3 regions of the Lactiplantibacillus koreensis genome follow, and region 3 is predicted to be linked to each of the others. Evidence: predicted binding sites of a transcription regulator. Region 3 holds the regulator's gene; each other region holds the start of a gene.
What was found. The regulator NrdR, encoded in region 3, represses ribonucleotide reductase genes. The targets are predictions, from matches to a motif close to ACACNATATATNGTGT.
Positions count from the first base shown of each region.

Region 1 (3,181 bases), 790 kb from region 3:
TTTGAAAACCAAAAATCTTCTCAGAAATCATAAGCTCGCTCGCGCAATTGCCAATCAGGCTTGGCGTGAACTACGCACCCAGCTTGAATATAAATGTGCTTGGTATGGTAAGCAACTGGTCACTGTAAACCCTCGAAAAACCAGCCAAATTTGTGCTAATTGTGGTTACGATGACGGTAAGCATGGGCTGGCTATACGGCAATGGACATGCCCTAGTTGTGGTGTTAACCACGATCGAGACATTAATGCCGCCAAGAATATACTAAGCGCTTAACCAGACTAGCTAGGCTCGGAACGAGCCGTGATAAATAGCTGTAACCGCTGTGCATAGTGCTAGGCGCTATTGCGTAAGTTAGCAGTGTTCTCAGAAGCTTGGTCATTCATGGTCGAGTAGTTCACCATATATTCCAGGGATTATCATAATGCCTAAACAAATCTATAATTATTGGTCGCAACAGCCCAATCCTAATCAAAAAATCATTATACCAACGGTTGCGGACTACCAATTTGCTAACAAGCTTAGACTAAAAGAAGCCATTGCGTTTGCATTCTTCGCATTAGCAATCTTGTTGATTAGAACATAGGCTTTCTTATTTTATTAAGCATTGTTATGTGGCGTTTTCAAATAAAACAAAAATAAAGTGATCCTCAATTAGGACAAATATTGTCCAATCCTTGAGGGTCACTTTATTTTTGTTTTATCGAGGTTTGAAATTTGGTCACATCAAACCAGTTTATTTTAATAAATAGGCCGCATCCGCTACATGATTGAATGAGGATAAAATCTTAGGCCCATCATCGGTAATAACGAGGGTATGTTCATATTGGCAACTTAAACTGCCATCCATTGTCCGGACGGTCCAGCCATCGTCAGCCGTTTCGCCAGAACGCCAGTCGCCGATGTTCACCATTGGTTCAATGGTAATCGTCATCCCAGCCTTGAGCCGTGTCCCGTGACCAGCTTCACCATAATGAGGGACGTCTGGTTTTTCATGCATCGTTGGTCCGATGCCATGGCCGATGTATTCGCGAACCACGCCGTAACCCATTTGGTTTTCAGCGTAATCTTGAATTGCCCAGCCAATATCACCGATACGGTTGCCAACAACGGCTTGGTCAATCCCACGGTAAAGTGCTTCATAGGTGACAGCCATCAGTTTTTTGACTTCTGGTGAAGCTGTACCGGCAACGAAAGCGTGGCAAGAGTCACTTAAGTAACCATGGTAGTTAATGACGGTGTCGATTTTTAACAAATCGCCGTCTTTAACTAAGATGTCTTTGCTAGGGCAACCATGACAAATCATGTCATTAACGCTGACACAAGTTGAGTATTTGTAGCCTTCAAAGTTAAGTTCACCCGGAGTGGCGTCGTGATCAGTAATGTAATCATAAGCAAAATGATCCACATCCCAAGTTGTGATGCCAGGCTTAATGTAATCTTCTAAGGCATGAAACAAGCCGACCATGATGTTGCCAGCTGCTTGCATGCCCTTAATCTCGCGATCTGATTTAAGAGTTATCATGTTTCCTCCAAAAAAATTAAATGAATTTATAAGTAAAATTGGTTCCCTTGTTAGTATACTGCAACCAGCCATATCCGACAAAATGCATTGTTTGTGGCATGACGTGACGAGTCGGCGTAATAAAAAAATCATAAAAAATTTACTCGGCCGTCGATATTGAACTGGCGGGCAAGTAAGCGGATTGGTTGTTTACAATTGAATCGACATTTCAAAATAAAGGCTGGTCATCCCAAAAGTTAATGATACAATATATAGTGTTGTTTCAAACGAGGCCACTACATATTGTAGTGGCTACCGAATAGTTGGCCAACTATTAGCATACAGCGGTATATTTAGCGATGGAAAGAGGAACTTTATTTTGAGTAATTATTTTAAATTTTTGTCCCACCAATTAAAAGGTTGGCCACAACAGAACTACTATCTATTTTATTTTAGCCTGGGTTGCCAAGTGATGACCTTGGTAAGTGCGCCCATCACAATCCTATCTATTCTAACATTTATTGGGACGACCTTGGGCGTTTTATGTGTCTTAGCAATCAATGCGGCGAAATCAGTCAACGGTTTGTTGGGCGTTATATCAGCGATTTGCTTCGTAGTTGTTGGTTTTTCAGCAAAAAACTATTTAAGTATTGGGGAACAGCTTGCTTACGTCGTGACTTTAGATATTCCAGTGTTACTCAGTGCGAGCTGGAACGTCAACATGGTCTCAAAAATCCGAAAATTTACTGGCCGGACTTGGGTCGTAGCCATTGTGGCAACCTTAGTGGTATATGGGGTATCTGGTTACTTAATCGGCGCCTTAACGGATGATCCACGGCCGTGGGTTGATGCGATTAGTTTCGCCATTTGCTTAACTGCAGGTGTGATTTGCTACTTACGTTACAATAATCAATATTTCTGGTGGATCGCATCGGGGTTAGCACAAATGGTCCTTTGGTTCATCTCGTTCCGACAAGGTTCTGCAACCTTAGCAATGTTCATTAATAGTTCCGTTTACTTAATGAATGACGTCTTAGCGTTTACCGTTTCGCCTTGGTATAACAAGCATGAACGGGCTCGCTTGATTGCCGAAGAAAAGGCCGCTGCCAGTGAATCAGCGGATGATGCCGCAACGGACTTTAGTTTAAATCATTAATCAGAATAGGTAACACGATTAAAAAACGATTGCGATGATTGACGTCGCAATCGTTTTTTGATGACTTGTCTAGCTAGTATAGACAAGCGTAGATGCTGTGAAACCCATGATTAAAAGTGAAAAGCACTGCTATTTGACAACTTGTCTAAACAAGTTTATAGTCATCCTTGAAAGCGATTGCTTAATCAATTGGAGGGTCAATCAGATGCGAAATAAATCAGCGTTAGTTTATGATGACTTAATGCAAAAAATTGATCGCGAGGTTTACAAACTGGGCACTTATCTGCCTAGTGAATATCAAATCTGCGAACTTTACGGTATCTCACGAGAAACTGGGCGCAAGGCTTTGGCAATGTTAGCTGAGGATGGTTATATCCAGAAGATTCGTGGGAAGGGGTCGATGGTGATTGAGCATCGACAGTATGAATTTCCAGTTTCTGGGATTGTCAGTTATAAAGAGTTAGCGCAACAGCTACACGTGAATACTGAAAATGACGTCTATTACTTTGAACCACATGTGAGT
Region 1 is NZ_CP027190.1:1,624,166-1,627,346, forward strand. Features, by position in the region: gene C5Z25_RS07780 (RNA-guided endonuclease TnpB family protein) at 1-274, shown strand, start outside; gene C5Z25_RS12510 (hypothetical protein) at 423-584, shown strand; gene map (type I methionyl aminopeptidase) at 735-1,523, opposite strand; gene pnuC (nicotinamide riboside transporter PnuC) at 1,879-2,658, shown strand; gene treR (trehalose operon repressor) at 2,864-3,181, shown strand, end outside.
Region 1: pnuC (nicotinamide riboside transporter PnuC) is a predicted target of NrdR. The motif match lies at 1,766-1,781, and genes of this name have one in related genera.

Region 2 (3,181 bases), 530 kb from region 3:
ACAACTAATATCGGTCCCCATTTTCTCGTATTCTTGTTGATCGTTAATGAGTGAGGGCGTTTGGACCTGCATGACTTCAGAGCAAAGGTTACTCATAACGATTTTGCCGTCAATTGGGTTGGCCCGGTTAGCCGTATCAATATTAACGACGTAAGGATAGCCAGATTCTTGTTGTAACTTACTGATTTCGTTTTCAAGATCACGGGCCTTGAGCTTAGTCTTTTTGATGTTAGGATTCTTGACCATGTTGTCGTATTCTTTAGTAATATCAACATAGGAGAATGGCACGCCATATTCGCGTTCGACACCGTAAGGGCTGAATAAATACATATCGGCATCTGCTTTAAGGAGTTCATAAAATTTATCAGGTACCGTTACGCCAAGGGAAAGCGTCTTTAAACGGATTTTTTCATCAGCATTTTCTTTCTTAGCAGATAGGAAGGCAATAATATCTGGGTGGAAAACACTGAGGTAAACGACACCGGCCCCTTGGCGTTGGCCAAGTTGGTTGGAATAAGAAAAACTGTCTTCCAATAACTTCATGACAGGAACGACACCACTAGCAGCACCATCAATGTGCTTGATTGGATCACCAGCGCCACGTAAATTACTTAAGTTGATGCCGACCCCGCCACCAATTCGTGATAATTGGAGGGCCGAGTTAATCGTTCGGCCAATGGCATTCATGTCATCGGTTGATTGGATTAAGAAACAAGAGATTAGTTCACCACGCCGTGCACGCCCGGCATTTAAAAAGCTCGGCGTTGCGGGTTGGTAACGTTGATGGACGATTTCGTCGGCTAAGTTTAATGCCAATTGTTCGTCGCCATCGGCAAAGTACAAGGCATTCATAGCAACCCGGTCGATAAAGTTTTCTAAGTAATAGTCGCCATCGTCAGTCTTTAGGGCATACTGTGCGTAGAATTTATAAGCAGCCATAAACGTTTTGAATTTAAAATCTTGAGTCTGCAAATAAGCGTATAATTTTTCGATAAAACTAAAGTCATATTTTTCAATGAAACCAGTTTCTAAGTAGTCATGGTCTAATAAATAGTCAAAACGCGCTTTGAGACTGGCAAATTGTTTCGTGTTAGGCCGGACGTTTTGTGCCAGAAAGGCCGCTAAGGCATCCTGATCTTTGTTCAAAGGAATCTGATTGTTGATTGGAATATTGATTTCGTTATTTAAATCATAATAGGTAACATCTTTTAAGTCCTTCAGGCTCATAGGGGTTCCTCTTTCTTTTAAAATAATTAAATGCTGGCTAAAATGGACGACCCACAATCAATAGGGAACTAGTGATTGTGGGTCGGTTTTAAAAAGTGGTGTTAATTCGGTTTAAAGACACAAAAATAAACGGTGTTAGACAGCTAATTGTTTTAGTTCGTCAGGACGGAAGCCGGCAATGCTACTTTCGCCATTGATTTCAACGACGGGCACGGCTTGGAATCCTTGGTCCTTTAAATAGTCAACGTATTCAGGATTGAGGTTAATATTTTTTTCTTCAAATGCAATATTGTGTGCGGTCAAAAACTTCTTAGTCATCTTGCATTGCATACAATTGTTTTTCGTAAATACAGTTACTTTTTTCATTTCAAATCACCCTTAATTCGTTTAATCGATAAATTTAGTATACAACAAGCTAGGGAAAATACAATCAAAAAACACAACATCTCGTGGATGAAAAAGAATCAAACCACAAGGTGTTGTGTTAGGGCCGGCATTTAATCGCCATTTAAATTTATTTAAAATAATTGTCGTTATTTCGTGGAATCAGGTATCATAGACGTAGCCTAAAAATTAGAGGAAAAAATTATGACCAACTATTATTATACACACAATCCAGATATTGTGCATGCTGAAAAACAATGGAATTTTGAAATTTTTGCCCATCAGTTTAAATTTACGACCGACAATGGTGTTTTCTCCAAGCGGACCGTGGATTATGGGTCACGAACGTTATTGGCGGCTTTTAATCCAACCGATTTACCAGCTGGAAATATTTTAGATTTAGGGACTGGTTACGGTCCGATTGGGTTGGCTTTAGCCTACCAATCACCACAACGGACCGTTGATATGGTTGATGTGAATGAGCTAGCGCTAAGCTTGGCTCGTCAAAATGCCGCTTTAAATCAATTGACAAATGTTAACGTGTTTACTTCTGATTGTTATGAGCAAGTGACTACGACTAATTATGCGGCGATTGTGACTAATCCCCCCGTGCGTGCTGGTAAAACGGTTGTTGCGGCAATGTTGACTGGCGCTTTGGCGCATTTAGTCACGGGTGGGACCTTAACGGTGGTTTTACAAAAAAAGCAAGGGGCGCCTTCAGCCAAAAAGATAATGACGGCGACTTTTGGTAACTGTACGATTATTAAGAAAGACAAAGGCTACTATATTTTACAAAGTGTAAAGGAGGGATCACTTGATCGCTAGTGAATCAGAAAAATGGATGTTAGAAGCTTTACATGAGGCCAAGTTAGCTAGTCTAATTGGTGAAGTACCGATTGGAGCCGTAATTGTGCACGATGGTGAAATTATTGGTCGGGGACATAATCTTCGTGAACATGGTCAAGATGCCACGTTACATGCTGAAATCATGGCGATTCAAGAAGCCTGCGAATATTTACACAGTTGGCGCTTGGAAGACTGTCAGATTTATGTCACGTTAGAACCGTGTATCATGTGTAGCGGCGCCATTTTAAATGCGCGGATTCCAGAACTCTATTATGGCGCCCGTGACCCTAAGGCGGGTGCCGTTCATAGTTTGTATCATTTAATGGCTGATGACCGGTTGAACCATCAAGTGGCAGTGCATGAACGGATTTTGCCACGGCCTGCAGGTGAGTTATTAGAAAACTTTTTCCGGGATATTCGCAAACGCCAAAAGGCTGCTAAAAAGGCGCGTCGTCAAGCGACTGAAAAAAATTAAGCGGATGGCTAGCATTCTGTGCTTAAATCATGTATTATAGTATTTGCCGCAAGGCCTTAAGGCAAGGGTGGATTTACGAATCGTGTCAGGTCCGGAAGGAAGCAGCACTAAGTTTGCTTCATCTTGTGCCTTAAGTTTTTATGAAATGTAACAGCTCTTAGCCATTCGGTTGAGAGCTTTTTATTTAAATTAATGTTGTTATGAATTGAGCCAGTTGGCTAGTGAGAGAGGAAGATTCGCATGTATCGG
Region 2 is NZ_CP027190.1:1,888,662-1,891,842, forward strand. Features, by position in the region: gene nrdE (class 1b ribonucleoside-diphosphate reductase subunit alpha) at 1-1,227, opposite strand, end outside; gene C5Z25_RS09060 (redoxin NrdH) at 1,363-1,593, opposite strand; gene C5Z25_RS09065 (class I SAM-dependent methyltransferase) at 1,816-2,436, shown strand; gene C5Z25_RS09070 (nucleoside deaminase) at 2,453-2,932, shown strand; RNA gene ffs (signal recognition particle sRNA small type) at 2,986-3,072, shown strand; gene dnaX (DNA polymerase III subunit gamma/tau) at 3,173-3,181, shown strand, end outside.
Region 2: C5Z25_RS09060 (redoxin NrdH) is a predicted target of NrdR. The motif match lies at 1,665-1,680, and genes of this name have one in related genera.

Region 3 (3,181 bases):
CATTAGCAACAGTCTCTAATAAGTTCCGGTTTAAAGCCGCTAATTCACGATTTTGTAATAAATAATAGATCACCATATTAATGACCGCATTTGGTAACACGCCTCGATTAACCAAATCATGGACCAGCCGTGTTTCACCATTAGTTACAAAGCCATGCTTGGCGTTCTTCAAATCGGCTAAAAAATCATACGGTGATTGTTGTTTCGCTAGTGCCACCAGTTGTTGTTCAGCCGTTGATAGCTGGGTTTTAGCAGTTGCCGGGGTGCTTGCTGCAGCTGCCACAGCCACATGCTGTTCAGTGGGGGCCGTCGGGCGTTCGTAGCGGCGGGCAATTAAAAGCTTCAACTGACTTTCATCAAATCGGCCCGTTGTTAGACTCGCGACTTCGCTAATCAACTTAGCCATTTCAACTTCACTAATCCCGTAAACACGACTTTCCGTCATAATCAGTTGACGCGAACTGGCGACCTGTTTTAGATCAACATAGTTTTGTTTCAAAATTTGGCCTAAAACTTGCCAATCGAATGCTTCATCAGTTAAATCAGGCGTCACTTTTGTGGTTGCTGGTTCTGGTAACTGCTGGCGCACCGCTTTAATCTCATTAGGCACATGCGTCACTTTTTGACTGTCAATATGAAAGACATCTAATAAATTCGCAGTGACCTCCGTAGCTTGCGTCAAATCCACCGCTGCCGGAGTAAATGCGGTCGCTAATTGTTGATACCGCAATTCACCGACGGCATCTAACAATAAAACACTGAGAAGATCATCTTCAAAGAATTGCGTCACCGGCATAGGAGCCTTCAACTCATAAATATAGACTTCCCCAAGTTCATCTTTTTGATAGTAACTATGGAGTAATCCTGTGGCTTCCAACTTACGCCGAGCTGCTAAAACCGTGGGCAAATCAACGTTTAGCATGCCCAATAATTCAGCGTGACTGCGGCGATTACTTAAGTCACTGGTTGAGCGCTGTAGCGGCCGTAAAGCCGCATACAGACTATAAGCCAGCGGACCAATCAGTGGTAAATAGAGCTCAGCCAAAACGGCCTGCTCCGTGGCACTTAACGCTAATGTCGGTGGGACAACTAAGCCCGCTTTCGGCGTTAAGTTTGGATCATCTTTAGGCATGTTGTTCACCAATCTTCATAACTTAATCTTTTTTGGGCTTCGGCGCATCCCCATTTTTAGGTGTTCGCTTCGCCAATTTTACTTTATCGCGTTCCATCATATCTTGTAGTTCGTTTAAGAAGACGTGCATGTCTTTAAATTGTCGATAGACGCTGGCAAAACGAATATACGAAATTTCATCAATATCTGCCAGCTTTTCCATGACGTATTCCCCAATCACTTGGCTAGAGATTTCATTCTCGCCGAGTGATCGAACTTGGTTTTCAACATCATCAACCACGCTAGTCATCGTCTCCATGCTAACGGGACGTTTTTCGGCCGATCGAATAATACCGCGCAATACTTTCTCGCGATTAAATTCTTCCCGCGCCCCATTCTTTTTAATAACTAGTAATGGGGTCGCTTCAACGCGTTCAAACGTCGTAAAACGAAACCCACAGTTTTCACATTCACGCCGTCGCCGAATCACCCGACCATCATCGGTAGGCCGGCTATCAACTACGCGGGAGCCATTATGATGACAATGTGGACATTGCATAGACTTCTCACCTCATCTTTGCTAATCATTGTTTAAGTTTCAGTTAGTTTTTATAGTTTCCAGCCATTTTAACACGCTAGTTCTTGTTTTATCAATGTTTTCCCCATTATCAATCACAATATCCGCCTGTTTAACTTTTGCAGCCAAGGGTAATTGACTCGCCATACGTGCTTTCGCTGCCGCCACCGTCAAGTGATTACGCGCCATTAACCGTTGTAAAATCACTGCATCAGCCGCAGTAACGACCATCACTTGATCACATAACTGTTCCCAGCCGTTTTCAAACAATAACGGAATATCTAAAATAATGGCTGGCGGTGCAGGGGTCACTTGGCCCAGTGACACAATTTTTTCTAAAATAGCATATTGAATCGGTAATTGCGTGATTGCCGTCAACGCAGCCATGGCTTGGGTATCACTAAAGACCAGCTGGCCTAGCCAAGACCGATTGAGCTGACCATCCGGTTGTAGCGCCTGCGGGCCGAAGTGCGCCACGATTTTTTCGGTCGTCGGCATCCCTGGGCCTTCAACTTGCCAGGCTAACTTATCAGCATCAACAATCGGCAGGCCGGCAGTTGCGAGCATTGCCGATACCGTCGACTTACCGCTTGCAATGCCACCTGTTAAACCAATTAATTGCGTCATTTTAGCCTCCTACAACAGTTGTTCGTGGGGACAAAAATGGGTCCCTCGTTGCGCCACTTTAATTTTTTCAATTAACGTCCCACAGCGTTCGCAAGGTTCCCCTTCCCGGCCATACACGTGTAGCTGATTTTGAAACTGTCCCGCTTCACCAAATGCCGTCGAAAAAGAATGCACGGTCGTACCGTGCCCCTTAATCGCCATCGCCATTTCAGCAATAATACTTCGCCGTAATGCAGCGATTTCCATTTCGGTCAAACTATTAGCCGGCCGCATCGGATGGATTTTACTCATCCATAACGTTTCATCCGCATAAATATTGCCAATTCCAGCAATCTTGCTTTGATCCAACAAAAATGGCTTAATCATTTTCTTGGATTTCGCCAAAACAGCTGTTAAATAAGCCATAGTTAACTCACTGTCAATTGGTTCGGGACCCATGGTCTTTAACCCACCGACCGTCGTTTCTTCACCGGTTGGTACTAGTGTCATCCGTCCGAACTTGCGGGTGTCGTTATACAACAAATCTCGCTGATCAGTCAGGTGAAAAATAACGTGCGTATGCTTAGTTTGACCTTCATCCTTAGGCATCACGTTATACTTACCTTCCATCCGTAAGTGCGAGACCATCGTCAAGCCATGATTAAAACGGAATAATAAATATTTCCCCCGCCGATCGACTTTTTCAATGGTCGCATTCACTAAGCGGGCTTTAAAACTATCAACATCATTATTGACAATTCGTGGCCAACGGACTTCAATGCTTGCAATTGTCGCCCCTTTGACAAGGCGATTCAGCCCACGCCGAACCGTTTCAACTTCTGGTAATTCAGGCATCTCTTCACTTCCTATTTTGCATCATACCAAGT
Region 3 is NZ_CP027190.1:2,414,137-2,417,317, reverse strand. Features, by position in the region: gene C5Z25_RS11710 (replication initiation and membrane attachment family protein) at 1-1,132, opposite strand, end outside; gene nrdR (transcriptional regulator NrdR) at 1,155-1,670, opposite strand; gene coaE (dephospho-CoA kinase) at 1,710-2,315, opposite strand; gene mutM (DNA-formamidopyrimidine glycosylase) at 2,325-3,149, opposite strand; gene polA (DNA polymerase I) at 3,161-3,181, opposite strand, start outside.